Regions from separate parts of the Arthrobacter sp. KBS0702 genome, predicted to be linked through region 1. Evidence: riboswitches for the same ligand, from Rfam matches in the RefSeq annotation. Region 1 holds a riboswitch; each other region holds the start of a gene.
The links. Region 1 has a riboswitch for cyclic di-AMP ahead of FFF93_RS02540 (hypothetical protein). Riboswitches for the same ligand answer to the same signal wherever they lie in the genome.

Region 1 (9,690 bases):
GCTTGGCAATGGAGGTGCCGGCGGCGGCCGCGGTTTCCTCATCGATGCCCATGTAGAGCACAAAGCCGCGGGCCACGTTGTCGTTGGGCACGGGGCGGACCGGGCTGCCGTTGCCCGGGGCGATCACCGGAGTCGGCGCGGTGGCCGGCGAGGACTCGGCGGCGGGGACGGCGCGCAACTGGCCGTAGGAGTTGGGGTTGAAGCCCTGGGCGGCGTAACCGGGGGCGGGGAAGCTGCTGCCGCCTCCCGCGGGGCCGTAACTCGGACGGCCGCCAAAGCCCTGGCGGAGGCCGGATGCCTGGCCGGCCTTGTTGGCGTTACGGACGGAGATGTGGACGTATCCGGATGCAACTGACATGGAATGCTTACCTCAATGTGAATGGCCGTCATCGCGGCTCGAATGCTAGATCCCCGCAATGAGAACTGGGGAGGGGCGCCCGACGCTGGGCTGGGGGCGAATGCCTAGAAACGTTCTGGGGTGTAGAAGTTAGGCGTGCATTCGACAACAACGCATCTCGGTACCAGCTGGTGCGCTGATCCAGGAAGCTGCGGCTGCAGGTGCTGTTGAGTTCTTGTTCACATTTGAAGTGTGCAACGTAACAATGAGAACTAGCAAGTAACAATGGACCTCAAAGTCCGCATTGTGAGACAAAAAGGGCGATTGTAGCGCAAGTCACAATTCTGGCCAGTCAACGAAGCATGCTTCGTTTTTGTCCCCCGAGTGGTCAGCCAAGGGAAGTTGTCGAATATTGTTCGCCGAGCCCCTCCGTCGGCCGGAAATCGTTCACGGTAAGCCCGCGCGGCAAAATCACGGGGCCCGGAGTCCGCCGCCGCCGCCGTCCCAGCGGGCGGACACCCGCAGAACCCGGCCGGCGAGTTGATCCAGCTCGCTAAGCTGTGATTCACAGCTGGCGCACAGGATCCCCAAAGCCATCCCCTACTGCCGGATTGGAGAGTTGTCCCATGGCCACCTCGCACTCCATGACCAACAACCTGCCCACCCTTACGCACCCGGACGGGTCTCCCATCCGCGCTTTGGTGGTGGACGACGAACCGAGCCTCTCGGAACTCATGAGCATGGGGCTGCGGATGGCCGGCTGGTCCGTGGCGGTGGCGGCGGACGGCCCGGCAGCGCTGAAAGTCGCCAAGGAGTTCCGGCCGGACGTGCTGGTTCTGGACGTTATGCTCCCCGGCTTCGACGGCGTCGAATTGCTGGGCCGGATCCGGGCCTTCGCGCCGGAGGTTCCCGCCTTGTTCCTGACCGCCAAGGACGCCATCCAGGACCGGATCACCGGCCTGGCAGCGGGCGGCGACGACTACGTGACCAAGCCGTTCAGCATGGAAGAGGTCCTGTTGCGGCTGCACCGGCTGGTCCAGCGCTCCGGCGTCGCGGCCATGGACACCGCCGAGCTTGTGGTTGGGGACCTCGTCCTCAACGTGGACACCCGGGAAGTGACCCGTGCCGGCGAAGAACTCCACCTCACCGCGACCCAGTTCGAGCTGCTGCGCTACCTGATGGAAAACCCGAAACGCGTGGTCAGCAAGGCGCAGATCCTGGACCGCGTCTGGGACTACGATTTCGGCGGCCAGGCCAACATCGTGGAGCTCTACATCTCCTACCTCCGCAAGAAGGTCGACGCGGTCCACCCGCCGATGATCCATACCGTGCGCGGGGCCGGGTACGTCCTGAAACCGGCGGACTAGTCCGTGGCAGCCCCCGAGCGTGACCCCTCCGCCCCCGGCCGGGACTGGCGCAGCCCCTCAACCTGGCACCTGCGCACGCGCCTGGTCCTGCTCGCCATGGCTCTGCTCGTCGCGATCTGCGGCGCCGTCGGCCTGGTCAGCTACGCCTCGATGAATCTCTTCCTGACGAAGCAACTGGACTCCCAGCTGGACCAGGCCTCCGAGCGGGCGCGGGAGTTCGGCCGGCCCGGCAGCGGGGACGGGCGCCGGGACCCGCTTGAAGCGCGCGGCCAGGCCGTGGGCACCCTCAACGCCCGGATCCACAACGACGACGTCACCAGTGCCGGCTTCCTGGCCGAGGATGCCAGCCGGAAAGCCCTCTCCGCCGACGACGCCGACGTCCTGCTCGCGCTCACTCCCGACGAACCGGCAGTTGACCGGACCCTGTCCAGCGGCGCCTACCGTCTCGTCGCCGCGCAGACCCCGTATGGCGACGTGATCGTCACGGGCCTGCCCCTGAAGGAGAAGCAAGACACCCTGGCCTCGCTGGTGTGGACCATGGTGCTGGTCTCCGCCGGCGGTCTGGTCGTGATCGGATTGGCCGGGACGGCACTGATCCGGCGGACCATGAAACCGCTGGAGCACCTTTCAGAGGTGGCCACCAAAGTCTCCCGCCTCCCGCTCGACGCCGGCGAGGTCGCCCTCGCGGTGCGCGTGCCGCCGTCGGCCGCCAATCCCGGCACCGAGGTGGGCAGCGTGGGCTACGCCTTGAACCAGATGCTGGATAACGTCTCCAGCGCGCTTGAGTCGCGCCAGCAGAGCGAGATGAAGGTGCGCCAGTTCGTTGCCGACGCCTCGCATGAGCTGCGGACCCCGCTGACGGCCATCCGCGGCTACACGGAACTGATGCGCATGACAGAGCATTTCACCCCGGACGGCGAGAAATCCCTCGCCCGGGTGCAGAGCCAGTCGGAACGGATGACGACCCTCGTGGAGGACCTGCTCCTGCTGGCCCGCCTCGACGAGGGCCAGCCGCTGAAGTTCAGCGACGTGGATCTCTCCCAGCTCGCAATCGAGACGGTCAGCGACGAGAAGGTCATGGCCCCGGACCGCCTCTGGAAACTGGAACTCGCCGAGGAGCCCGTAGTGGTGCGGGGCGACGCTGCCCAGTTGCACCAGGTGCTGGCGAACCTGCTTTCCAACGCCCGCAAGCACACCGAACCGGGAACGACCGTGACTACAGCGGTGAAACGCACCAATGACGGCACCGCCATCGTCACGGTGACGGACAACGGCACCGGAATTGCCCCCGAATTCGTGGACCGGGTGTTCCGCCGCTTTGCCCGGGCAGACGCGTCCCGCCGGAACCCCGTCGGAACCGCGGCGCCGGCCGCAGTGCCATCCCGGGCGGGATCCCAGGCACCGCCGCCCGCCATGGCGCAGGCGCGCGCGGGCTCCCCCGCCACCTCCACCTCCCCTGTTCCGGCGGCGACGGCGGAAGGCACCAGCGGTCTGGGGCTGTCGATTGTGCAGGCGATTGTCGAGGCCCATGGCGGCACCGTCTACGTCACGTCCAGGCCCGGCCGCACGCAGTTCGCCGTCCGCCTCCCCGAGGCGGCTCCGGCGGCCTAGGAGAGGCAAGCCGCCACGCGGTTGAACGAGTCCTCCGTTACCTAAATGTGACATCCAAAGGAAAGTCCGGTACCGTTTTTAGGGTGCGGCCATCGATCTGGCCGCATATCCGGATTGACGCCAAACTCTGCCGCTTCCCGGATTCCGATGGATTAGGCAGAGACGGGGGACCCAGAGTTCCCGGGCATCTGCATCCATGCACCCTTGGGGTTAAGCCGCCACGTCGAGATTCCGTGCGGCCGGATTTTTGCATCCGAACCCGACAGCTAACTCCGTAGGCGTTGAGAGGCAAACATGACTGATTTCAAGGTACCCATGCGCCCAGAAGGCGCTAAACAGGCATCCGAAGCCGCGATCGCGCGCCACCGCGCCGAGCCGGCGAAGCGCACGACACTGTCCCGGGTTGGCGCCCGTGCGGGCTCCAAGGGCAAGCGCGCCGCCGTCGTGGCAACTGCCCTCGCGGTACTGCTGGGCGCAGGCGCCGCGGGCCAGGCCTCCAGCACGACGGCCCACACGGCAGACGCGTCCAAGGAATCGTCGCTGCAGAAGTTGGAGTTCGAACAGGTCGGCAGCAACGCCCCCGCGTCCCCCTCCACCGGCACCGTCGAAGCCAAGGCGGCGGAAGTCAAGCCCGCCGAAGCCCCGGCACCGCCGGCACCGCCTGCGCCGGTCGCCCCAGCCGCCGCCCCCGCCCCGGTGCAGCCGGTCGCCGTCGACGATCCGGCCGGCGCGCAGGCCTATGCCGCCGCACAGTTGCCCGTCCATGGCTGGGCTCCCAGCGAGATGCAGTGCCTGCAGAAGCTGTGGACCAGGGAGTCCGACTGGAAGACCACCGCCACGAACCCCAGCAGCGGCGCCTACGGCGTGGTCCAGGCCCTGCCGGCCGAGAAGATGGCAAGCGCCGGCGCGGACTACCGGACCAACTACCGGACCCAGATCAACTGGGGCCTGAAGTACGTGCAGGACCGGTACGGCTCGCCCTGCGGCGCGCTGAACTTCCACTACGCGAACAACTGGTACTAAACAGCCGCCACACGGGCCCCTGCCCGGCGAATTGTGAGGCCCTGGATTCACTGAATCCGGGGCCTCACGTGCGCCGGAAACCCGGCGGTCCGGCCGCCCGGGTTCGCCCGCCCCGGGCGGCTAGCCGTTCGGACGGCCCGGGATGTATTGCACCGCCCACTTGTTGCCGTCAGGGTCGGAGAAGTGGACGAAGTGGCCCCAGTCGTGGACGTCGATGTCGCTGACGTCCACGCCGTTGTCCTTAAGCTGCTTGTGGGCGGCCTCAATGTCGTTGACCACCAGCTGCAGGCCCGGGGCGGTGCCGGGCGGGGCATCGTTGAGGCCCTCGCCGATCGCAATCGAGCACCCGGAACCCGGCGGTGTCAGCTGGACGAACCGGATGCCTTCCGTGGGCCGTTCGTCGTAGTCGGCGTTGAAGCCCACCTTGTTGACGTAAAAATCCTTGGCGCGGTCCACATCGGACACCGGGACAAATACGAGTTCGAGTTTCCAGTCCATGGGCACAGGCTAGTCCCGGACGCCGGCCGCCGGAACCCCGGGGTGGCGCCTAGCCCGCGATGCCGTACAGGCGGTCGCCGGCGTCGCCCAGGCCGGGGACGATGTAGGACTTCTCGTTGAGCTTCTCGTCGATCGAGGCCAGCACGATCGTCACGTTGGCTTCCGAAAGCTCTTCCTCCAGCTTGGCCAGGCCCTCCGGCGCGGCGAGCAGGCAGATGCACGTGACGTCCGAGGCGCCGCGTTTGAACAGGAACTTGATGGCTTCGCGCAGGGTGCCGCCTGTCGCCAGCATGGGGTCCAGGACGAAGATCTGGCGGTCCGTCAGGTCCTCGGGGAGGCGCTCGGCGTAGGTGATGATGTCCAAGGTCTCTTCGTCGCGGGCCATGCCCAGGAAGCCGACCTCGGCCGTGGGGACCAGCTTGGTCATGCCTTCGAGCATGCCGAGTCCGGCGCGCAGGATGGGGACCACAAGCGGGGTGGGCTTGGTGAACGCCGTGCCGATGGTGGTGCTGACCGGAGTCTCGATGGTCACGGGTTCGGTGCGGACGTCGCGGGTTGCCTCGTAGGCCAGGAGCGTGACGAGCTCCTCGGTGAGCTGGCGGAAGACCGGGGACGGGGTGTTCTTGTCCCGCAGAACGGTGAGCTTATGGGCGACCAGCGGGTGGTCCACAACGAGAGTGCGCATGGGTCAAAACTATCACCCGGACGCCGGGGACCGTCCCGCCGGGCCGGGGGTATCGGCGTCGTCCGTTCAGCCGTTGCGGCTGTTCCCGGGGGCCCCGTCGCGCAGGTGGGCCTCGTTGTCGAACGTCGGAGCGGGGCCGGTGTGTTCCCGGCGCCGCAGCACGTGGAAGAGCCTGTGCGCCAGGATCACGATCCCCACCCAGCCCAGCCCGATGACCCAGCCGAAGATCACATCGGTCATCCAGTGGTGGCCGAGGTAGACCCGGCTCATGCCCATGGCGAAGATGAAGATCACACCGGCTGTGATGAAGCCGACCCGGGCGATCGTGCGCTTGACCTGCAGGCAGGCAAGGTAGACCACCAGCCCGATCACCACCGTGGTGTTCAGTGTGTGGCCGCTGGGGAACGACGGTGAGCTCTCGTAGGGCGGCACGGCGTCGGCGTGGTCGGGCCGGGTCCGGCCGATCAGCTTCTTGCCCAGTGACGTGGCAGTCACCGAAACCGCGGCGGCACCTCCGATCAGGATCAGCGGCCGCCAGGTTCGGGAGACCCAGATCAGCAACGCCGTCAGGATGCTGCCTAGGATCGGCATGCCGATGCCGCCGCCGATGTTCGTGAACCCGGTAACAAAGGAGTCCAGGCCCGGACTGCGCAGCTGCTCCATGTAGGAGAGCATCGGCTTGTCCAGGTTGGCCAGGCCGGCGTCGTCCACGACGTTGTCATAGACCTCCGCGCTGGTCAGGGCCAGGGCCACGACCACCACGCCGCCGATCAGCATCGTGATCCACAGCGCGGCGTACGGCACCACCCACTTGCCCCAGCGCCGCATCAGCCAGCTCTCAGTCCTGGTGCTCACTGCCGTCTCCCGACTTTCCGGTACACCGCGAAGGTGCACAGCCTGCTTAGGATCGAAACTACCATTGACCCATGACTACCCCCGAGCCCCGGCATGCGGAATGGATGGGTCTGGCCCTCACCGAGGCACGCCGGGCGCTGGCCACCGCGGACGTGCCGATCGGCGCGGTCGTGATCGGACCTGACGGTTCGGTGCTCGGCGCGGGACGCAACGAGCGGGAGGCGCTCGGGGACCCGACCGCGCACGCCGAAATGGTGGCCATCCGGGAGGCAGCGTCCCGGCTGCGCGCCCGCCGCGCGCTGGAAGGCCTGAACGACGACGGCTGGCGGCTTGAGGACTGCACCCTGGTGGTGACGCTGGAGCCATGCGCCATGTGCGCCGGCGCCGTGGTGCTGGCCCGGATTCCGCGGGTGGTCTTCGGCGCCTGGGATGAGAAGGCCGGGGCCGCCGGTTCCGTGTTCGACATTCTCCGCGAACGGCGGCTCAACCATTGGGTGGAGGTGTATGGCGGCGTCCGGGAGCAGGAGTGCGGGGCGCTGCTGCGGGACTTCTTCGCGGCACACCGCGGCGCCTGAGGCCGCCGTTCGCGGTGCCTAAGCTACCGCTCCGCGGTGGCGGTCGTGGACGCCCGCAACGCGTCGATCCGTTTCTGCCGGGACGCCGGCGAGTCCAGGCTGAAGGCCCGGAAATCGCCCAGGTCCTCCCTGATCCAGGTCTCCACCTCGGCGATCCTCCGGTCCACGGCGGGCGTAGCCTCACCAAAGACCCAAGCTGCGATCCGCCCCTCGGCGGGGTCGTACTGCCACAGGCCGATGATCCGGCCGCGGTCGAGGATCGGATGGTCCGGCAGGTCGGCCTGCAGCGCGAGCCGGCCCAGCGCAGGTTTGTCCTGGTCCTCCCCGGCCAGCAGTTCCGCCGCGTTCCGGCGCAGCAGCACCAGCGAATCGGTTCCGGCAAGCAATTGGATTTGTTCTTCGGCAGGTTCTTCGAACGCGGCGAGCCCGGCGACGTCGTCGGGCAGCATCCAGAGCGGGTCCCCGCCGGCGGCCGTGGGGACTTCGACGGCGCCGACGGCGGCGAGCGCGGCCTTGCTCTGCGCGACCGTAAAGCCGGTGAACCACTGCGACTGCTTGAAGGTGGCCCCTCCGGTCCAGCCCAGGTAGCGCCGGATCAGCTCGGCACGGACCTCCTCGTCGCTGAGGGTGCTTGGCGCCAGGTTCCAGGGTTCGTAGGCGTAGCGCTGCTGGTCGAGCCGGCCGGTCGCCGGGACGCGACGGATCCGGCCGTCCGCCTGCAGGATGCCAAGAGCAGTGGGCAGCGTGGTGGCGGCACCCTTCTTCTTGCCCTCCTCGCCAAGGTTGCGCACCGATTCCCCGAGTTCGTCCTTGAGCTGCCGCGGGTCCAGCGGGACTCCGGCTTCCGCGAGGGTGTGCAGCACCTGCTCCTCGAGCAGCGCGATCTCGCCGCGGTCCACGCCAAGCCTGCCGACGACTTTGAAGCTTGCTTCGGCCGGATCCCGTCCCAGCCGCAGCGCCCACGCAAAGTCCTCCCTGCCGAGCACATACGTGCAGCCGCGCGCCGTCGGGAGTTCCAGGATCCGGTGGGACTGCACGTCGGCGTCCACCTGTGCGCGCCGGATGCCCGCCCGGGCGAAGAGCGTGAGGTACGGGTTGGCCCCGCCCACGGACCGCGCCCAGCCTGCCCGGGCAAGAATTTGTTCCGCCGTGCACCCCGCCAGCGAGCCGTCCAGGCCCTGCCGGTGCCACGACCAGGCACGGAGCCGCCCGGTGGTGAGGCTCTCGACGGGTGGCAACTGAACGGTCATCGGCTCGGTGGTCATGGGGTCATTCTCCACCCGTAGTCGCTGTTTTGAGCCGTGGCATCGACAACTACCGCGGGCCGGCTGGGTGCGACGGCGGCTCAATTCCGAGGATCGCCAGGACAGCCCGCGCCGTGGCGTCCCAGCCCGGAAGGCGCTTCCGCGCGGCCTGGGCTGCGGCCCGCCATTCGGCGCGGAGCGCGGGTTCGGTGAGCCAGCGGCGGATGACGGCGGCCAGCGGCGCCGGGTCCTCGGCGAGTGCGACGGCGGCGCCCGGCAGACCTGCCGCGTCCGGGGCGCCTTGGCTGCCCGCGGCGGCCGCGGGGGTTCCTGCGGCGAGCGCCTCCACGGCGCCCGTGCCCTGCCGCACGATGACGGGAATGGCCCGGGCCAGGGATTCGGTGACCACCAGCCCGTAGGTTTCGGCGCGCGATATCAGCAAGCTGAGGTCGGCGGCGGCCCATTCGGCGTCCAGCGCGGCTCCGCGCAGCTCCCCCTGGATGCGGACGCGCCCAGCCAGGCCGAGGCGTTCGGCTTCCCGCCGGAGCAGCGCGGCGTAGGCAGGGTCGGCCGTGTCCGAGCCCGCCAAGGACGCCGTCCAGGGCAGGTCCGTGAGCCCGGACAGGGCGCGCAGCAGCAACAGCTGGTCCTTGTTGGGCAGCAGCGCGGCCACCGCGAGCAGATGTGGCGGCTCGGAGCCGACGGCTGGCGGGGCCGACGCCGTTCCCGGTAGCGCAACTGTGATCCCATCGATTCCGTGCCGCTCACGCAGGTCCGCCGCAGCCGAGCCGCTGGTGCAGACCACCCCGGCCGCTGCCTGCAGGGCACGGCGTTCCAGCGCCGGGTGCGTGCCGAGAGGCATGTGGAGCAGGATCCAGGCGGGCAACCCGGCGTCGGCCGCCGCTTCCAGCTCATCCGGCGCCCCGCAGGCCACCAGGCCGTCCACGAGTGTCACCCGGGCGCCGTCGGCGTCGGCAAGCTGCCGCCCGAACCGCAACCGGTCCTCCGGGCTGCCGACCGGCCAGTCGCCCTCGACCTCGCAGGCCTCCGCCGCCATGCCCAGGTCTGCGACGGCGCGCAGCAGCGCGGCGTTGTAGGCGTTGCCACCCGAGTTGTGGCGCACGTTGCCCGGCAGGACCAGGCGCAGGCCGGCTGGGTGCACGGTCTGCTAGCCGGCGTCGAACTCGAGCGAGTAGCTGGCCCAGGCGTCAGGGGTTTCGCGCAGGGTGACGTCGATGCCGGCGAGCGCCTGCCCGTCGGTGCCGACGCGGATCTTGGCGGCGACGGCGTCGGCGATGTACTCGGCCAGGGCCTCAGTGGTGCTGAGTTTGCCGGCGAAGTCCGGGTGCTCGTCCAGGTTCTGGTAGTTCAGGTCCGCCAGGATGGCATCCAGCACCTCGCCGGCCTCGCCGATGTCCAGCACGATCGAGTCCTCGTTCAGCGTCCGACGGCGGAAAGTCACCTCCGTGACGAAGGTGGCCCCGTGCAGTCCCTG
Region 2 (9,690 bases), 190 kb from region 1:
AAGCCCCGGGTATTCCGCTTCGGCGGCGGCGAAGAAGTCCGCGGCCGCGCCGAGCCGAACCCGCGGGGATCCCTCCAGATCCGCGGTGCGCCGTGCCGCGGCCAGCATTTCACGGGTGGGTCCGCCGCCGCCGTCGCCGTAGCCGAAGGGAAGCAGGGACATGGTGCCGCGTCCGTGCTCCCGGTAGTTCCGCTCCGCGTGCGCGAGTTCCCGGCCGCTGATTTCGGCGCTGTAGGTGTCCACCGGGGGGAAATGCGTGAAGAGCCGGGTGCCGTCGATCCCTTCCCAGTGGAAGGTGTGGTGCGGCATCCGGTTGACCTGGTTCCAGGAGATCTTTTGGGTCAGGAACCAGCGGCTCCCGGCGGCCTTAACGATCTGTGGCAGCGCGGCTGAGTAGCCGAAGGTGTCCGGCAGCCAGGCCTCCCTGCACTCGACGCCGAACTCGGCTAGGAAGAAGCTCTTGCCCTCCAGGAACTGGCGGGCCATGGCTTCGCCGCCGGGCATGTTGCTGTCCGATTCGACCCACATGCCGCCTACCGGGACGAACTGGCCGGTCTTGACCTTTTCCCGGATGCGCTCGAAGAGCTCCGGGTAGGACTCCTTGATCCAGGCGAGCTGCTGCGCCGAGGAGCAGGAGAACACGAACCCGGGGTCCTCGTCCATGAGCGCCACCACGTTGGAGAAGGTCCGCGCGCATTTCCGGATGGTTTCCCGGACCGGCCACAGCCAGGCGGAGTCGATGTGCGCGTGGCCGGTCGCGAGGAGGCGGTGGGCCGAGGCGTAGGCCGGCCGGGCCAGCACCTCGGCGAGCACCGCCCGGCCGGCGGCAGCCGTGCCCGCCACGTCGTCCGGGTCCATAACGTCCAGCATCCGTTCAAGGGCGCGGAGGATCTCGTGCCGGCGGGGCAGCTCCATCGGCAGTTCGTGCATCAGCCCGCTGAGGGTCCAGATGTCCTGCTGCAGCTCCCACACGGCCTGGTTGAGCTCGGCGATGACGACAGGGCCCAGCCGGTACTGCGGCTCGGATCCGGCGGTCGCCTTGTCGCCGTAGGGGGTCGCCGCGAAGGTCCAGCCCTGGGACAGGTCCGGGTTGGCCGCCGCCTCGACGTAGAAGTCCACGGACATCCCGCTGCCCAGCAGCTTCAAGGGAATGTACTGGTTGCGCGGGGAGATCGCCTTGATCACGGTGCCGTCGGCCCGCCAGGCGGTGCCCTCGCATTGGAACCCCGGAAGGTCGCTGCTGAAGCCGAGGTCCACGAGGATTTCCACGCAGGTGTCCGCCGCACTGCCCCAGGAATCGGGAACCTCGCCCTGGAGCCGCAGCCACTTGGTGCTCCAGGGCCGCCCCCAGGCCTCCCCCTGCTCCTGCGGCGTGAACTGCTGCCGCACCGCCTCGAGCGCCGGGACGGGTTCGCCCGGCGCCTCCCAACTGCTCAGCGTGAGCGGCGCGCTGCGCGGGTAGACCGCGGGGATGATGCGTTCGCGCAGAAAGCGGTCCAGCCGGACTTCCGTGAGACGGCGGTCGTCGTGCAATGTGATCCTCTTCGCGCTGGTGCCGGTGGTTCGTGCGGGGTCGAGTCGTGTGTCCAGTCGATGGATAAAAATCTACGTCGGCCGCCGCGGTTAAGCCAACGCGCGCCTAGTCGGTGCCCTCCGGGGAGGACACGCGTTCGTGGCCGGCGTAGACGTTGAGCGTGGTGCCACGGCTGAACCCCGCGAGCGTCATTCCGCTGGCCTCGGCGAGTTCCACTGCCAGGCTGGAGGGGGCGCTGACGGCGGCCAGCACCGGGATTCCGGCCAGCGACGCCTTCTGCACGAGTTCAAAGGACGCCCGGCCCGACACTTGGAGCACGGTGCCGCTCAAGGGCAGCAGGCCTTCCCGCAGCGCCCAGCCGACGACCTTGTCCACCGCGTTGTGGCGGCCCACGTCTTCCCGCAGGCAGAGCAACTCGGCGGAACCGTCGTCGGAAATCCGGAAAAGTCCCGCGGCGTGCACGCCGCCGGTGACGTCGAAGACGGCCTGGGCTTCCCGCAGCCGGTCCGGCAACGAGGCGAGTGTCTCCACCGGCACGGTCAGCGGGTCGTCGGCGGGGTGGAAGTGCGAGGACTTACGCACGGCGTCGATCGAGTCGGTGCCGCAGATCCCGCAGGAGCTGGAGGTGAAAAAGTTGCGCCCGGTATCCGGCCGGACGACGTCGGGGCGCAGTTGCGCCTCCACGACGTTGAAGGTCTGGACGCCGTCCTCGTCCTCGCCGGCGCAGAACCGCAGGGAGACGAGTTGCTCCGGCGTCCAGATGACCCCCTCGGAGACCAGGAACCCGGCGACGAGGTCGAAGTCGCTGCCCGGCGTCCGCATGGTGACCGAGTAGGAGAGGCTGCCCAGCCGGATCTCGAGTGGCTCCTCGACCGCCAGCACGTCCTCCCGGTGCCGGACCGGGAACTCCAGCGCCTGCGGCGAGCCGTCCAGGACAAATTTGTGCACCTTGCGGCGCTGTGTCACGCGGCCCATCCGATACTCCTCATCAGCATTGCATTCGGGGTCGGCCGCCGGCGGCGGCACGCCCCTGGATCAATCATGAACTCTGCCCGCGCCTCAGCCAAGCAGTCCGCTCCAGTCCACCGGGCCGTCCGCGGCCGGCTTCCGGGCGGCACGCTTCGTGGCCGGCTTGGCGGGCGTCTTCGCCGGGGCAGGTTCCGGCAGCGCCGCGCCCCACGGCAGGGCAAACGCCGGCACCGGCTCGCCCAGCTGCACGCCGTGCGGCGGGACCACCAGGACGCCGTCGGCGGCGGCCAGTCCGCGCATCATGCCCGGACCGGTGTGCTGCGCCGGCGATGCCATCCCGTACACCATGCGGAACGGCATCAGCCGGGTCCGGCCGGGGTCGGGGTCGATCATGGTTCCGCACGGCACCTCGGTCACCGGAGGCGGCGTTCCGTGGCCCAGGGCGGCCAACAGAGGGGCGCCGAGGGTGGACAGCGCCATCATGGCGGCGAGCGGATTTCCGGGGAGCCCGATGATGAAGCGCCCGTCCGGCAGTTCCGCCAGCACCGCCGGGTGGCCCGGGCGCATGGCGATCCCGTCGACCAGCAGCCGGCCGCCCAGTTCCGCGACCGTTCGCCGGAGATGGTCGGTGCCAGAACGGCCAGTGCCGCCGGTGGTGATGACGACGTCGGCCGGCAGCGGTTCCGCGGCGTCACCGGCGGCCGGGCCGGCCTGCGCCGCCGGGGCGTCGGTGTCTTCAAGGGCGGCGAGCCACTCGGCGTCGGCGTCACCGATCTTGACCTCACCGGCGAAGATCCCGCCGAGCATTTCAACGACGGCGGCCAGCTGCGGCCCGAAGGTGTCCCGCACCTCGCCCGGTTCGGGGACGCCGCTGCTGACGACCTCGGAGCCGGTGAGCACGAGCCGGACCACGGGCTTGCCTAGGACCGGCAGCTCGTCGTGTCCGGCGAGGGCTGCCAGGGCCAGGTGCGCGGGGTTAAGGACGGCGCCAGCCTTGATGAGCACCTCACCGGCGGCGGCTTCCTGCGCGGCGTTGCGGATGTGGTCGCCGTTGCGCGGTTCCCCGGGCTTGGCCCCGCCGCCGAGTTTCAGGACCGGCAGCCCGTCCTCGTCCGGGGCGATGACGCCGCTCTCACTCCGGAGCACGGCTTTCGCGCCCGCCGGGATCAGTCCGCCGGTGACGATCGGGCTGGCCTGGTGCGGGGCCAGCCGCTGCCCGGGCTCGGCGAGGATCCAGGGGCCGCTGCCGTTGACGGCCCAGCCGTCCATCGCGGAGGAGGCGTAGTGCGGCATGTCATGCAGGGCTCTCAGGTCCTCGGCCAGGGTCCGACCCAGCGCATGCCGGAGCGGCACCGGTGCGGCCGGGATGGGGGTGGCGCAGTCGAAGGCCAGCTGCCGCGCCTCCTGCCAGCCGTGTGCAAGGTGCCGGTGGGGAGCCTCGGCGGAATCTCCGGAGGCTCGGTCGTCGGGGACCGAGGCGGCGTCGGCGGCGGCATGCCGCGTGGGCGGGGGATCGTCGGGGCCGGCGCTGCTGTCGGGCGGCTCAGGCGTCATGCCCCGGGAGCCTCGGCGGCGGCGTATTCCTTCGCGAGTTTCCGTGCCACGCCCATGGCGGCCTGCATCGACACACTGTCTGGGGCCTGGCCTGAACCCGAGGCCAGGCCGGCGGCGAAGCCCGCGATGAAGGTGGTCAGCGGCGCGGCGGGGCGGACGATGGAATGCGCCGCCACGCCAGCCAGTCCCAGCACTTCGTTGATGTCGATTTCGACGTCGTCGAGCTCCAGGGCCTGGAGCAGCGCGCGGCACCAGTCTTCCAGCGTTTCATCCTGGCTTTTCACTGTTTGCCTCCAAAGTCGAATTCGGCCGCTCCGTCCCGGACCGGCCTAAGCCGGGGTCTGAAACCCCCAGCGCGGAAGCGTCATCCCAGGTGTCCACGTCATCGGTGGAACCCGGCGGAACCGGAACCTTCCGCAGTTCAAGACTAGCAAGCAGGGCGAAGACGGAAGCCCCCTCGAGGGCGTTCCGCCGGGCCGCGTCGTCGACGGCGTGTTGTAGCGCGGCTGTGCGATAAAGCCCGACGAGGGGCTGGGTGCGCCCGTCCGACGAAACTGCCATGACCCCGTCGCGGCCGGCCGGGACTCCCGTGCGGCCCTCCTCGCCTGCAGCCAGCAGGGTGCCGACGGCGGCGGCGACCCGCGGCATGTCGCAGGCGAGCACCAAGGTCAGAACGGCGGGGCTGTTCCCGGTCCCGGCCAGGGCGTCGAGCCCGGCAGCGATTGCGGCGGCAGGTCCGGCGAACGGGGGGTCCTCGCGGCAGCCCAGCACCTCCGGCGGGAGGCCGCCCACCTGCGGGCCGACCACCACGGCCCGGCGCGCACCACGGACTGCCGCGAGGGTGAGTTCCAGCAAGGTGGCGCCGTCAACCGCCAGCTGGGCCTTGGGCACGCCGCCGAGCCGGGAGGACCTGCCCCCGGCGAGGATCACGACGTCGAATTCCACCCGCCCAGCCTAGCCGCAGCGGCCGGCACAGAGTGCAAGCGTGGGCCGTTCAGTGCGCCTTTTCGGGGAGCAGGAACGGGTCCCACGCCGGCGTCGGCTTCTCCAGTTCCTTGATCTGCCAGATGGTGCCTTTCGGTGGCCCCGGGACGAAGCCGAGTTTCCAGCCCATTTCCGCGGGCGTATGGTCCCCCTTGGCGTTGTTGCAGCGCAGGCAGGCGGCGACGAGGTTCTCCCACGAATCCGCGCCGCCCCGGGACTTGGGCTGGACGTGGTCGATGGTGTGGGCAGCTTTGCCACAGTAGGCGCAGCGGTGGTTGTCCCGGCGGAGCACTCCCCTGCGGCTGACCGCCGTCATGGTGTTGTATCGGGGCCTGATGTACCTGTTCAACAGGATCACCGAAGGGCGGCCGAGGATGTCCTGCGGGCCCACCACGGGATCGTCGCCTTCGGCCACCACGCTGGCCTTCCCCGTCAGCACAAGGACCAGCGCCCGGCGGAAGGTGACTACCGCCAGCGGTTCATATCCAGCATTCAGAACGAGAGTGCGCATCCGCATACCTCTTCACGGCCGCACCCGCCAGGGGCACGAGGGCCGGCTGCCCTGTGCATGGTCGGGCTATGGATCGACACCACAAGAGTAAACACCGGGAGCCCGGATTACCGAATTTTTCTTATCCCGGGCGCGCGCGGCACGGCCCGGCGGCGGGTCCGCCAACGCAAAGGACCCCTGCCGCGGGGCAGGGGTCCTTCACAATGCTTCCGGCGGGCGCCGGGATTCAGTCCTAGCCGCCGACGCGGATGAAGACCGGGCCGGAGCCTACGTTGACGCTGTAGAGCGCGGTGGTTCCGCCGTTCCAGCCGCCGTGGACGGCCATGCCGTTGCCGACGTAAACAGCGATGTGGGCCATGCCCATGCCGCCGTTCTGGTAGTAGGCGAGGTCGCCCGGCTGAGCCTCAGCGGCGCTCACGGTGCGGCCCAGGGACAGGTAACCTGCCGGCCAGCCGTGGTAGTTGATGCCCACTGCGGCAAGTGCGTTGGTCGCCAGCATGGTGCAGTCCTGGGAGACGCCGATCTGCGCGTAGGCAGCTGCGGCGATCGAAGCGCCCATGCCGCTGACAGCAGCCGGAGCCTTCGTGGCCAGGGAAGCCGTCACGGCGGTGCCGGTGGAAGCAGCAGCTTCCTTGACCTGGACAACCGGCTTGGGTGCCTCGACCGGGGCCGGTGCGGTGGTGACAGCAGGCTTCTCGTAGGAGATGGCGATGCTGGAGGCCGCGGAGATCGTGGCCGGTGCGGTGGACTGTACTTCCATGGCGGAAGCAGAAGTCGATTCGCGCTGAACGTTGGTCTCGGCAGCGTTGGCTGCGATACCGCTGGTCAGTACCAGGCCGGAGGCTGCAGCGATAACCGCGGCCTGGCGACCCATACCACCGGCGTTGTCGCCGACGGCCTTAGCAATGACAGCCAGCGAGTTGGTCTTGGTGACCTCCGCGCGGTGGCGTGCAATGGTTGCACGAGTAGTCATTCAGTTCTCTCTTTCGTGATCCTTTTGTCCGCGCTTTTACAGGCGGGACTGAGGACGCTCCGGCATCTTGGGGGTACGCCGGATCGCCCCGAAACGGGTTTCTTTAGCGAAGGGTGTACTGCGAAGACGCGCCAAAAGCGGGAACTGCGTTGTGAGATCCAGTCCGGGCGCCGGCAAGGGCCGCGCGGAGCATGGAGTTCAGCGGGCTCAAGTGAGCCTCGCCAGCGCGAGAACGCGCAGCATTGTGGCGTGAAGACACGAAAGTAGCCTCTCCCAATGCCTACGAGGTGAGCTGTCGGATTCGGATGGGAGTCACCCGGCCGCGCCGCTTCCTGGGAAGCTTTGCGACTTAACCCCAAGGTCTTCTTGCGAAGACCAAAATTGGTTCCCCCGCCCCTGCCAGACGATGTCATGCGAACGGACCTTGAGCGGTGGCAGAGTTAGGCAATCCACTCAAGAGCGCCAACTTCGGTGAAGTTGGCGTGCTTCATACGGTACAGCAGTTAGGACTCAATGTCACATTCAGATCACGGCGTGTCACAGAAATGCGAGTGGTCCCTCGGGTCGGTCTAAAGCCAGCCCAGCGGATCAACGACTTCTCCGTTGACCATCACCTCGAAGTGGAGGTGGCAGCCGGTGGAGGCGCCGGTGGTTCCGCTCATCGCCACCACATCGCCGCGGGAAACCTGCTGGCCCACGCGGACGTTTGAGGACGACAAGTGGTTGTACGTGGTCTCCAGGCCGTTGCCATGGTCGATCACGACGCGGTTGCCGCCCCCGTAGGGGTGCCAACCGGTAAAGGTTACGGTGCCGCTGGCCGCGGCGTGCACGGGGGTGCCGCACTGGGCGGCGTAGTCCTGGCCGCGGTGGAATTCGCCCACGGCCCCCGTGATGGGACTGATCCGGTAACCGAACGGCGAGGCGGTCACCATCACGTCCAGCGGTGCCCCCAGGCTACCGGCCGAGGCTGCCCTGGTAATCGTGCTGGCCGACTGGGCACTGAGCAGCTGCTTGAGCTTGCCATCCGGGTCGCCCTTGGTGGTGATAGCCGTGCGGTTGAAGTCGATCTGGGCCGCTGAGGCCTTGACCTCGGGCTGGGCCGCGGCCGACACAGAGCCGGTCTTGGCGGCGTCGTTGGCCATGACCGGGCCAGTGGCCGGGACGCTGATGGTGAGGACCAGTCCAGTGGCCGCCAGGGCGATGCCTGCCTTCTGCCCAACGCCGCTGACGGCGGCGAAGTCTGTCATCTGGCGGAACGCGCTGCGCCGGCCGCGGCGTTCATCGCGGTGCGCGTCACGCGGGCGCTCGGCGGTCACGACGGCGGCGGCCGGGCGCGGCTCCGGAGCGGGACCGGTCGCGCGACGGCGGCCCCTGACGGTCTGGGTGGTCAAGTACGGTTCCTCTCTGGATAGCCTGCGAAGTTAGCTGTCGGATTCGGGTCAGAGAGATCAAAGACCCGGTCCGCCGATGCAAGCATCCAGACACAGGGACATCCAGGGAGGCCCTCGTAGAGTTTGCTTGCCGCTAGCGGACTTCACCCCAAGGCTGTTGAATCAACAGCCGCTTGTGGTTCCCCCGCCTCTGCCAGAAGGTGACTCGCCTACTGATCCGCTGGCAGAGCTCGGCTTCGGATCAGATAACGCTTTAGTATCAGTGCCAGTGCTCAACTATAGGGGATTAAGGCAAGCAGTAATAATTTCGTTATCTCGCCTGTGCACAACCCCTGGCCGGCCCCGGGCATGCCCGCCCCGCGCGAGCTACCCGAGAGTAACAAAGACGTGGGCTGCAACCTCGGGAGGCAGTTCCAAGGCGCCTTCAATGTCCGGGACCCGGACCGAGATGTACTCCCCCACTCGTTCCAGCGACACCCTTGCGCCGGGACGGATTCCGCCTTCGTCCAGCTGGACCAGCAGTTCCGGCTCCACCTGGATGGGCTCGGCCAGGCGGCTCACGGTGATCCGGGAGTCCGCGCCGTAGCCGGCCATGGCGTCGAGGAGGTTGACGACCCCGTCCGCGATGCCTGATTCGGGGAGCCCGCCAAGATCTGCCAGTCCCGGGATCGGGTTTCCGTAGGGAGACACGGTGGGGTGGTCCAGCATCTCAAAAATGCGCCGCTCAACCCGTTCACTCATCACGTGTTCCCAGCGGCAGGCTTCCTCGTGAACGTAGGCCCAATCGAGTCCGATCACGTCGGCGAGCAGCCGCTCAGCGAGCCGGTGCTTGCGCATGACCTCGATCGCGCGCTTGCGGCCCGCTTCGGTCAGCTCCAGGTGCCGGTCGCCGGAAACCACGACCAGGCCGTCCCGCTCCATGCGGCCGACAGTCTGGGAAACGGTGGGGCCGGAATGGCGGAGCCGTTCGGCGATGCGGGCGCGGAGGGCGACGATGTTCTCTTCTTCAAGTTCCAGGATGGTCCGAAGATACATCTCGGTGGTATCAATCAGATCCGTCATTCAGCTCAGCTCCTCGAGCGCCGTCCTTGCGTCATTCCCACCGTACCGCGTCCGGGATGCGCCCCGGCGAGATCCGCCGTACGTCACCGCACAGCCTAGCCTATTTTGAATTACTCCGGATAATCCCGGACCCCGACGGCGCCGCCCCACCGTGCCTGTCTCAATGACCGGACTATGACGGACGTTTTTCCCGCCTGCCCGGGACCGTCGGGCAGAATAAGGGCAGGTCCCCGGCCGCAGCCCACGCACGATCCGCCCGGGCCACGCCACGCACCCAGCCGACAATTGGAGCCACTGTGAGCGACACCCGCATCACCATCCCCGCGAACCTCCTGCCCAAGGACGGCCGGTTTGGCGCCGGCCCGTCGAAGGTCAGGCCGGAGCAAATCCAGGCCCTGTCCGCGGCGTCGGCGACGCTGCTGGGCACCTCGCACCGCCAGGCTCCGGTCAAGAACCTCGTGGGTTCGGTGCGCACCGGCCTCAGCGACTTCTTCCGGGCCCCCGAAGGCTACGAGGTTATCCTCGGCGTCGGCGGGTCCACGGCGTTCTGGGACATTGCCAGCTTCGGCCTCGTAGAGAACAAGGCACAGCACCTGTCCTTCGGCGAGTTCGGCTCGAAGTTCGCCGCGGCCACCAATAAGGCGCCGTTCCTGGCCGAATCCTCGGTCATCACCTCCGAGCCCGGCACCCGCCCCGAGGCCCGGGCCGAGGC
Region 3 (9,690 bases), 1.5 Mb from region 1:
TCGGGCTGGCCGTCGAGGAGTTCGTTGATGAAGCCCTGCTCGTCGTTGGCCGCGAGGTACGGGCCCCACCAGGCGTAGAGCCGTTCGTAGCCGACGGTGGAGGACGGGATCGCGCCCAGAGCCTTGCCGCAGGCGCTTCCGGCGCCATGGCCCGGGTGGACCTGGACGTGGTCCGGCAGGGTCAGGAACTTGTCCCGCAGGCTGGCGAAGAGCTGCTTCGCGCCGAGGAAGCGGGTGTCGACGCCGCCGGCGGCCTCGTCGAGCAGGTCCGGGCGGCCTAGGTCGCCGGAGAACACGAAGTCGCCCGAGAGCAGGTAGCCGGGCTGGTCGGCGAACGCGCCGTCGGTGATCAGGAAGGAAAGGTGCTCCGGGGTGTGGCCGGGGGTGTGCAGGGCTTTGACCGTGATGTTGCCCAGCGTGATGACGTCGTTGTCGTTCAGGCGCTCGGCGTCGAAACCGTACTGCCAGTCCGTTCCGCCCTCGCCGGAGACATAGGCGGTCGCGCCGGTCGCGGCGGCCAGTTCGCGGGTGCCGGAGAGGAAATCAGCGTGGATGTGGGTCTCGGTGACGGCCACGATCTTCATGCCATTGGCGGCGGCGAGGTTCTCGTAGACGGCGATGTCGCGCCGGGGATCAACGACCAGCGCTTCACCCTTGGCCTGGCAGCCGATGAAATAGCTGGCCTGGGCGAGGTCTTCGTCATAGATGCGCTCGATAAGCATTCAGGGTGCTCCTTCTTGAGGTAGACGGGGAAGGGATTCCTTCCTCCTCTGACTTCAATAATAATACCCCTGGGGGTATCACGCAAGCGGCTTGGGGCTGGCGTGGGCGGCGAACGCGGGGCCTAGCCGCCCACCCTGGCCATCACCTTGTTGATGGTGGCCGCGAGACCGTCCGCGGCCTGCTGGACGGCGCTGTCGGACAGTGTCTTGGTTTCGGTTTCGACGCACAGGTTTCCTTTGCGGGCGCCGACCAAAACGTGCCGGATGCCGGTCCCGTCGGGCAGCATGTACACCACGGCGTAGCCGGTTTGCCCGCTGGTATCGACGGTGGGGTGCTTGAGGGGCGACCACGTCCGGGGTGCGCCGCCCGGCACCTGCTCCTGAACCGAGGTGCAACTGCCGAGGTCTGCAGCCCGGCGGTCAAAGGCAGATGCGTCCGGAGGCGGTGTGGTCAGGCTGATGAGCCGCAGGCTGATCTGGTCCAGTGCCTGGCCCGTGCCGGGGATCTCGGCCACCACGGTCGCGGCTCCGCCGAATGAGGCGAGGTACGCGGCGTCGTCATACGTGCAGCTTTGTGCTGAAGGGCCGGGTGGGACTGCCGGCGCGGTGGGAGCGTAGCGGCCCTCCAGCACCTGGGCCGGGCTTCCGCTGGGTCCGGTAATGCCTTGCAGCAGCCGGGCCAGCTGCTCGGGAGTCTGATGTTGGGGTGCCGGCCGGGATGCTGTGGGGCCCGGTGTCTGTGACGCCGACGGCGGGCTGGGCTTCGGGCTCGATGGCGCGCCGGCCGTCGGGCTGGCCGGCGGCGGGGAAGCCGCGGGGGAGTCGGCGGCATACTCCGCGACCAGTTTTTGGGCCAATTGGACCAGGGGCGACAGCGCGGACGTGAGTTCGTCGGCGGAGGCACTGGGCGGTGCCTGACGGCTCAGCCCGAACGACACCGTTCCCTTGAGGACCTGAAGGGAAACGGTGCGTGCGGCCGGGGGAGTCCCCGGGGTTGATTGGGGGCTCGAAACCGTGGCGTAGGCCCGTTCCCCGAGTTCCGGCACGCTCCGCAGCCGGACAGTGGTCGGCGGCGCGTCCGGCGAGAGCTGTCGGAAGTCTGCGCAGGCGACGGCTTGTTCTTCGGCATAGGCGAAATCCGCGGCGACCACGGCGTCCCGTGGCGCGCTCCTGGCCAGGACGAAGGCCACAGTCTCGCGTGACCACGCACCGGTGAGGGTCAGGACGCCTGCCGCGAAATTCATGTCGAGGTCGGCGCGGCTTGTCGGTGCGCTGCGTGGCCGGAAGACCCCGCATTCGCCGGGCTGGGCGGCGGCCCGGTTCGCGGGTTCCGGCCGCCCCTGAAGACGCGACCTCAGGTCCGCGGTTTTCGACACCCTCCCGGTGCCCTGTTGGGCGCCGTTGATCGCCCGGTCCACGAGGGCCATCAGTTCCTCGTCCGACAGGACTCTCTCAGCCGCCGACGCCGAAGCGTCGGCCGCGGGGGTGGACGCGGCGGGGGTGCTGCTGGCAGGAGGGGACGGCGATCCCGGCGTGCAACCGGTCAGCGCCAGCACGGCAGCGGCGCACGCCAGTGACCAGCGTTGCCTCGGCGAGGAACTTCTGGGGTTTTGGGTTGCTGCAGCACCTGGGCGCACGACTGGACTCCCTGCCGTCGAAAGATGTGCTGCGCCCAGCCTCCGCCCCGTGCTTCTGCGGCACCAGAGGATTTGGACCCCTGCCCACCGCGTCGCGGCCACATCCAACCGCTAGGAGCGCTGCCGGGCCGCTCGAGTCCTACTGGTAGACGCGGACCCAGTCGACCTGCATCTGTGACGGGCTGGTGGCGGTGCCGTCGGGGAACCAGTCCAGCTGCATCGTCTGGTGCATTCCGACCGTGGGCTGGTGCGCCGGGTTCTTGTCGGTGAACGTTTGCACGCCGTCGATGTAGCCGGTGATGCCGGCCGGAGTCCACTCCACCGCGTAGTTGTGCCACTGCGTCGTGTCGACTGGCGTGGCCGCCGTCGCCTGGAAGTCCCCGCCGCTGCAGGCGTAGTGCAGGAAGAACTTCATGGCAGCCGTGTTTGAGGTGCCTTCGGCGTAATCCACCTCGGCACAGTTGGGCGAAGTGTTGTTGTTCGGCCACAGCAGCAGCACCGGGTGGTATTCGGGGTCACGGGCGTTGGTCCTCATACGGGTTTCCCAGCGGCCGTACTTTTGCTGGCCGAACTTTGCCGACATCCCGCCGGTGGTTCCTGCCGCATCTCCGGTGACCGTGGCGACACCGTTGGCCACCGACCAGGCCTGGGGGCTGCGGACGCCCTTGCCTGCATGGCCGGTGCCGTTGAAGACGCCCCACTTCGTGGCGTCCGGAGCACCGGTGTAGGAGAACTCGTCGCCGGCCAGTACTGGACCCCACCCGAAGGCGGCGGCGGCCTGGGCTCCGTTGCCCGCGGGTGCCGCCGGGGCCGGGGGGACCGCGGGTGACGCCGGCGCCGCGGGTGCTGCCGCCGGCGCCGTGGGGGCAGTGTTGGGGCCGGGAGGTGCGGCTGCGGGCGGAGCGGCCGGCGCTGCGGTGGCGGTGGTCGCGGCGGGAGCGGGCGCGGAAGACGTGGCCGGCGTCGACGCCGGGGCGGCTGCCCGGGAGGACGACGTCGGGCTGGCAGCCGTGCTCGGCCCGGTGGGACCGGTTGTGGACGCGGCACTGCATCCGGTCAGCGATAAGGCACCGAGGGTAACGGTGATGGCAATTTTCTTGAACAAGTGACCCCTCCGGGATATTGAATTGGCGCAAGCGATCGGCGCGATCGACCCGGTGGGGAAAGTCTTGCAACCTCTTTCAGCCCCGCCGGGCGGACAGGGTGAGCAGGCGCCAGCCGGCGCGGCGGTGCCCGGCAAAAGCGGGCATCCGGGGCCCTGCATTCGGGCCTGGCCCTCGGGCCAGCCGCCAACGTTACTCGATCGTGACCTTTGTTTGCAAAACGCCGTCCGTAACCGCGGCGCGTGCGGGCCGGAAATTAAAGTGCCGCCAGCTGCATCCGGGGCAGGGGCGCGGCCGGTAGTAAGGGTGTAAGCGAAAACGCCCGCATTCGGGCCTCAATGAGGAGCTCCACATGCACACGAAATCACTCTCAGCAGCTGCCGGCGCGCTGACGCTGCTGGCCGGACTGACCTTCGCTGCCCCCGCGCAGGCAAATGCGAAGCACCACGACCACGACACCGCGAAACTCTCGGTGCTCCACGGCGTCCCGGGACTCACCGTGGACGTCTGGGTGGACGGAAAGCTGACGCTGGACAACTTCACGCCGGGAAGCCTGGCCGGTCCGCTGGACATCCGCGAGGGAGAGCACAAGATCGCCATCACGGGCGCGGATGCCACGAGCGCCGACAACCCCGTGATCGGACCCGTTGAAGTTGACCTGAAAGAAGGCCGGGACTACACAGCCGTTGCGCACCTGACGGCGGACGGAAAGCCCACGGCCACCCTCTTCAAGAACGACACCTCGGCAAGCCCCGATGGCAAGGGCAAACTGACGGTCCGGCACGTAGCCGCAGCCCCCGCCGTCGACGTCCTTGCCGGTGGGAAAGCCGTGATCAGGGGCCTCGAGAACCCGCACGAGAAGAAGCTCACACTCAAGGCGGGCACCATCTCAGCCTCGGTGGCGGCGGCGGGCAGCACAGAGGCCCTGATTGGCCCCGCGGACGTGAAGGTCAGCAAGGGCAAGAACACGATCGTCTATGCGTGGGGCAGCCTGTCCGACAACAATCTTGGCGTTGCCGTGCAGGTGGTGAAGTCGTCAAGGCACGACGACTAAGGGTTCCAGCATGGTGCTGACTGAGCGCCAACCGGGTGGCGGGACCGCTGCGATCGCGGCCCCGCCAGCCGCTTGTTCCGGCCCGGCTCCATTGCAGGGTGGGCGGTCCGGGGGAATAATGGCGTTCCACGGGTCTCATTCCCGCTCTAAGGAGCACCTGATGGAGGCTGCCGATCGTGAATGGAACGTTGCCATTGACCACGCCTTCGCCGCGGGCGAGGAACGGGCGCTCGCTGAGGCATATCGCAGACTGGGGCCCCTCATTCACACGCTGGCGCTGAGAGCGCTGCGCGAGCATGGCGCCGCCGACGACGTCACCCAGGAGGTCTTCATTCGCGCCTGGAAATCGCGGACCAGCTATCGCCCCGAGGCATCACGTCTGCCCGCCTGGCTGATCGGGATCACCCGCAACGCCATCTCCGATGCTTTGTCCGCCCGGTCCCGCCGGCGGGACGTTGAACGTGCCGCCCTGCGCCTGGTCAACGACCCGCAGCCCGGCGCCGACCGGCCGAACGCCGACGCACTGGCGGACCGCTTCACGCTGGAAGACGAGCTCGAGCGACTGGGACACCCGCAAACTGCCATCATGCGGTTGGCATTCTTCGAAGACCTGACCCACGACCAGATCTCGTCCCGGCTCAACCTTCCACTCGGCACGGTCAAGAGTCATATCCGCCGCAGTCTCGCCCGGTTGCGGTCACGGCTGGAGGTGGAACATGGATCATCTTGACGACGATCTCCTTGACTTGCTGGCGCTCGGCGAACGGCCGGCTACCGAGTCGGAAGCTCGCCACCTGGCCGGCTGCGCCGCATGCTCCTCGACGCTTGAGGCGCTGCAACATACCGTGTTCGTCGCTACCGTCAATCCCGAGCACGTCGAACTGGAAGCGCCCGCCAGCCACAACTGGGCCGCCATTCATGCGGCCCTGGGGCTCTCCCCGTCCCTGGCCGGCGACCCACTCGGCGGTCCTGCCCCCGGTCCTGCGGCCGAGGGCGCCGGGCCCGCAGACCCCGCTGCGCCTGGCGGGGATATCCTGGCTGACCCCGGATCCCGGCCGAGCGCCCGGCGGCAACGAGGCGGCCGCCAAGGTGGCGGTAGCTTCCCGCAACGGGGACCATGGCTCCTCGGTGCCGCCGCCGGAATCCTGCTTGGCGCTGCCGGGGCCTGGACAGCCCTGACCATCCTCGGCCCCGGTGCGCCGCCGGTGGCCGCACCCAGCCCGTCCCGGCCCACCGCTGTCGTCATCGCCCAGACTGCACTCGCTCCGCTGGCCGGACACTCGGCCAGTGGAAGCGCCCGGGTGGAGGATCTTCCCGACGGCTCCCGGCAGCTGGTCATCAGCCTTCCGGAGGAGAAACTTACGGGCTTCCGCGAGGTCTGGGTGGGATCCGCCGACCTGTCCAAAATGGTCAGCCTGGGGGTCTTGGGCCAGGGGACCCGGTCCTTCGTCCTGCCGGGGAGACTGAACCTGGCGGACTACCCGGTGTTGGATATCTCCAATGAGCCCTACGACGGGAATCCGGCCCATTCTGCCGAGAGCATCGCACGCGGAAAGTTCGCCGCGCAGGGGTGATCTCCCGGCAGCGGCCCCGGCTGCGACAGAATGGGACCATGAGCGAGGCCGGTGACTTCATTGACGCGGCGCTGCAGCGGGAGAGTTCCTGGCAGCGGGCCGAGGAGGCGCAGGCCCGCTTCGGTCCGGAACTCGGGTCCTATGGTGCATCAGTCGGTGCCGTCCGGGGCGCGGTCCGGGATGCGCTCCGACGCTACCGGCACCTCGGCCGCGACGGGATCACGGCGCTGAGCTCGGAATTGTGGGCGGTGCCCGTCTTCGAACGCCGTCTCGCCGCCGTTGTCCTGCTGCAGTCCCGCCTCGCTGAATTGGACAACTCGGACCTGACCCGGATCGAGGGCTTCCTGCGCACCGCGCGCCTTCGCGAGCTGGCAGATCCGCTGGCCGTCGACGTCGTCGGGCCGCTCATCGCCGGCCTTGACGGCCTCAGCCGGAGCCGGGCGGAGGCCGTCCTGGAACGGTGGCTGCAGGACCCAGACCCTTGGCTGCGCCGCTCAGCCCTGCTGGCGCCGCTGCGCGGACTCCGTGCCGGGGGCGGCGACTGGGAGGGCTTTGCGCGGCAAGCCAAGGGAACACTGGCCCACGGTCCTGGCACTGCGGCGGACACCGCCGTCGGGACCCAGGACGGCGGTGGTGGCCTGGTCCGCGAAGCGGTGCACCGGGTGCTTGCGGACGTGGGCAAGAATCGCCCGGGGCTGCGGCTGTAGCCGAGCGGGCCTAAGTGCCCTCGTGCACCGACTCGGCCCGGCGCCACACTGAGGCCGTGAAGACATTCCAGGGGAACCGCCGGGCCTTGACGTTCAGTGCCGCCGCCGCGGCGGCAGCGCTCGTGCTGGCCGCGTGCGCGGGCGGGCCGGGGACGGGCCCGCCGACCGTCGGCGTCCCTTCGACCGGTAGCAGCACCGCGGCCGCAGGCTCAACGGAAGCGTCCCAGGCGGCAGGCACCGGGACTGCAGGCTCCGGCACCGCAGGGTCCGGCGCCGGCCCGGAGAGCACCCCGGCAATGAATCCGACGACGGGCGGCGGCCAGGACTATTCGGACGCCCAGCTCCAGTCGCTGCTGCAAGGCGTGAAGCTCCAAGGTGCCGGGGAACTGCGCGTCGACGATCCCCGGGCGCTCGCCTCCGGGGCAAGGGGCGATTACCAGGACATCTCTGATCCAAAGCGTGGCATCCGTCCGGGCCAGTGCGAGCTATTCGAGAGTTACCTCATGTTTAACGCTGCCAATGGCACCCTGGCCAGCGGACTGCTGGTTCCTTCCACCCCGGAGGACCAGAACGCGATGAAAATGACCGGGACCTATCGTTCCGTGAGCGCCGTTCATCCCGCGTCTGCTGGGGGACCCTCCGAATTCCGGCAGCGGCTCGAAGCCTACAGCGCCTGCGGCACCGTCCGGGAGGTCTCGCTGCTGGGGGCCAAACCCCAGATGGACATCGCCCGGCTGCCCGGCCAGGTTTCAGCGGCTCAATCCTTCGCGGTATCCCAACTCACGTCCGGACCGGTACGGGTCGGTGCAATCTACGTGGGCGGGACAAAGGCCGGCGTTGACGTCATTTGCCGCCAGAGCGTCAACGGCAATGCTGCGGACACGCTCGACTTCGACGCCGCGGCCCGGCAGGGCGCGGACGTGGTCAACCAGGTCCTCGGCAGGCTTCCCTAAGGCTCCGTCCGGCGCTCCACCACGGCGTACGCCTTGCCATCGAGGAACTGCCAGTCGGTCACCACCATAAATCCGAGTGCATCCACCCGATCATTCAGCACGTGGACGTCGAATCCGCCGTCGCGCGGTTCGGCGTCCCACGTCGCCACGTGGATTTCCCCGCCCTCGAGAACCAATAGCTCCGTGTTGACGTCGAAGTCTTCCTGCGGCTGATCGCTTAGCTGGCAGATGGCGACACAGTGCCTGGTCATATCGGGGCCCTCCGTTTGAGGAATGCTGGCTGACCTCATCCTATGCGTTGCGGCTGCCGGCACCCTAGGCAAAATTCCGCGCCCGGACACCCTGTCGTTACCTGAATGTGACATTACCGCCGGGTACCGTTACCGTGGATGGGTGCCTGTTTGTTTCCGATACGGGCGCTTCCGGGCCGATTGCCTAACTCTGCCGCGGCCCGGGATCCGAATGCAACCTTCTGGCAGAGACGGGGAAACCACTTTTGACTTGCCTTTCCGGCAGGTCTTGGGGTGAAGCCGCATAGCCCGCTCTGGCGGGTCCGCGGCCGGGTGTCTCCCATCCGAATCCGACAGCTCACCTCGCAGGCATTGGGAGAGGCTACAAACATGACTTCAAGCACTACTGCTGCGCGCCATCGTTCCGACGCCCCTGCCGGACGGACCTCGGCATTTTCGGTTAAGCCAGGCACAGTGGGCCGCCAGGCCGCAGTTATTATGGCCGCCTCCGGCCTCGTCCTGACGAGCGGCATGGCTGCCAACGCGGCCGCCGCACCCGCAGAACGCGACACCGCCCCCGCATCCTCCGTCGACGTCGCGAGCAAGGTCTCCGCACCGGTGACTGCTGATTCCGCCGTGCAGATCAGCTTCGACCGCCCGGCGGTGGCAACCACGCCGGCACCGGTGATCGAGCAGCCCAAGCCCGTCGCTGCGCCGGTCGCGCCCGCTGCGCCCGCCGCGCCCGCCGTCGCTCAGGCGCCGGCCGCGCCGAAGATCACCGTCCAGGCAGCCGTTGCCCCGGCCCCGGCGGCCGGCGGAATCAACGCCGCGATGCTCTCGGCCGCCTATAGCCAGATCGGCATCACCCAGGACTGCACTGCCATGGTCGAGAAGGCCCTTGGCGCTGCCGGCATCCCGGTTGGTGACCTGGGTCCCCAGCAGTTCATGAACTACGGCAAGGTTGTGGCCGACCCGCAGCCCGGCGACATGATCGTCCAGTCCGGCCACGTCGCCATCTACGCCGGCAACGGCCAGGCGATCAGCGGCGGCATGAACGGATCCAACCAGACGATCTCGCACCCGCTGTCCTGGCTCACGGCCACCGGCGGCGTGACCTTCGTCCGCGCCGGGGCGTAGTCACCTCGTAAGCACTGCTCCCGAAGGCCGGTGGCCGGTTGTCCCCACGACAGCCGGCCACCGGCCTTCGCGTGTACGGTGCGGCTCAGCTGGTGTAGCGGAGCCGGAGCACACCGTTGCCGAACGTCCTCGTTTCGGCGAGTGTGAGCGCGGTCCGGCTGTCCGAGGGCTTGAAGAGCGGTGTGCCGCGCCCCAGCAGCACCGGATGGATGTAGATCCAGTATTCGTCGATGAGTCCGAGCCGGCGGAAGCTGTCTGCCAGTTGGGCGCCGCCCAAGGCCAGGTCGCCGCCTGCCTGCGCCTTTAGTTCCAGCACCTCCTCGACGACGACCTCGCGCGCCACTGTTGTGTTCCAATCGGCGCGCTCCAGGGTTTTGGAGTAGACGATCTTGGGCATCTCCCGCCAGATCCCCGCGAACTCGGCCTCGGCCGGCGTGCTGGAGGGGTCCCGGTCCGCTGTCGGCCAGTAGGCGGCCATCAGCTCATAGGTGATGCGGCCGTCGAGGAAGGCACCCATGGTGCGGAGCTCCTCGTTGAAGTGGCCGTGGAGTTCGTCGTCCACCAGGTGCCAGT

Region 2: it holds a riboswitch for cyclic di-AMP, as region 1 does, so the genes downstream of both, FFF93_RS03385 (NlpC/P60 family protein) here and FFF93_RS02540 (hypothetical protein) in region 1, are expected to answer to the same signal.
Region 3: it holds a riboswitch for cyclic di-AMP, as region 1 does, so the genes downstream of both, FFF93_RS09270 (NlpC/P60 family protein) here and FFF93_RS02540 (hypothetical protein) in region 1, are expected to answer to the same signal.

What each region holds. Positions count from the first base shown of each region.
Region 1 is NZ_CP042172.1:527,233-536,922, reverse strand. It holds gene FFF93_RS02555 (winged helix-turn-helix domain-containing protein) at 1-358, opposite strand, end outside; gene FFF93_RS02550 (response regulator transcription factor) at 964-1,704, shown strand; gene FFF93_RS02545 (ATP-binding protein) at 1,708-3,315, shown strand; cyclic di-AMP (ydaO/yuaA leader) riboswitch at 3,424-3,610, shown strand; gene FFF93_RS02540 (hypothetical protein) at 3,610-4,338, shown strand; gene FFF93_RS02535 (glyoxalase superfamily protein) at 4,459-4,836, opposite strand; gene upp (uracil phosphoribosyltransferase) at 4,886-5,521, opposite strand; gene FFF93_RS02525 (phosphatase PAP2 family protein) at 5,588-6,349, opposite strand; gene FFF93_RS02520 (nucleoside deaminase) at 6,448-6,951, shown strand; gene FFF93_RS02515 (DNA glycosylase AlkZ-like family protein) at 6,975-8,216, opposite strand; gene FFF93_RS02510 (glycosyltransferase) at 8,266-9,357, opposite strand; gene FFF93_RS02505 (6-carboxytetrahydropterin synthase) at 9,364-9,690, opposite strand, start outside.
Region 2 is NZ_CP042172.1:713,062-722,751, reverse strand. It holds gene FFF93_RS03410 (glycoside hydrolase family 38 C-terminal domain-containing protein) at 1-1,533, opposite strand, end outside; gene fdhD (formate dehydrogenase accessory sulfurtransferase FdhD) at 1,640-2,509, opposite strand; gene FFF93_RS03400 (molybdopterin molybdotransferase MoeA) at 2,594-4,057, opposite strand; gene FFF93_RS17015 (DUF6457 domain-containing protein) at 4,054-4,341, opposite strand; gene FFF93_RS03395 (molybdenum cofactor guanylyltransferase) at 4,325-5,002, opposite strand; gene FFF93_RS03390 (HNH endonuclease) at 5,052-5,552, opposite strand; gene FFF93_RS03385 (NlpC/P60 family protein) at 5,785-6,525, opposite strand; cyclic di-AMP (ydaO/yuaA leader) riboswitch at 6,789-6,982, opposite strand; gene FFF93_RS03380 (M23 family metallopeptidase) at 7,095-7,916, opposite strand; cyclic di-AMP (ydaO/yuaA leader) riboswitch at 7,921-8,162, opposite strand; gene FFF93_RS03375 (metal-dependent transcriptional regulator) at 8,283-8,978, opposite strand; gene serC (phosphoserine transaminase) at 9,275-9,690, shown strand, end outside.
Region 3 is NZ_CP042172.1:2,019,351-2,029,040, reverse strand. It holds gene FFF93_RS09315 (rhodanese-like domain-containing protein) at 1-722, opposite strand, end outside; gene FFF93_RS09310 (hypothetical protein) at 845-2,278, opposite strand; gene FFF93_RS09305 (glycoside hydrolase family 16 protein) at 2,499-3,464, opposite strand; gene FFF93_RS09300 (DUF4397 domain-containing protein) at 3,815-4,516, shown strand; gene FFF93_RS09295 (RNA polymerase sigma factor) at 4,677-5,246, shown strand; gene FFF93_RS09290 (anti-sigma factor) at 5,233-6,090, shown strand; gene FFF93_RS09285 (DNA alkylation repair protein) at 6,129-6,797, shown strand; gene FFF93_RS09280 (hypothetical protein) at 6,854-7,750, shown strand; gene FFF93_RS09275 (hypothetical protein) at 7,747-8,001, opposite strand; cyclic di-AMP (ydaO/yuaA leader) riboswitch at 8,173-8,366, shown strand; gene FFF93_RS09270 (NlpC/P60 family protein) at 8,371-9,117, shown strand; gene FFF93_RS09265 (dihydrofolate reductase family protein) at 9,203-9,690, opposite strand, start outside.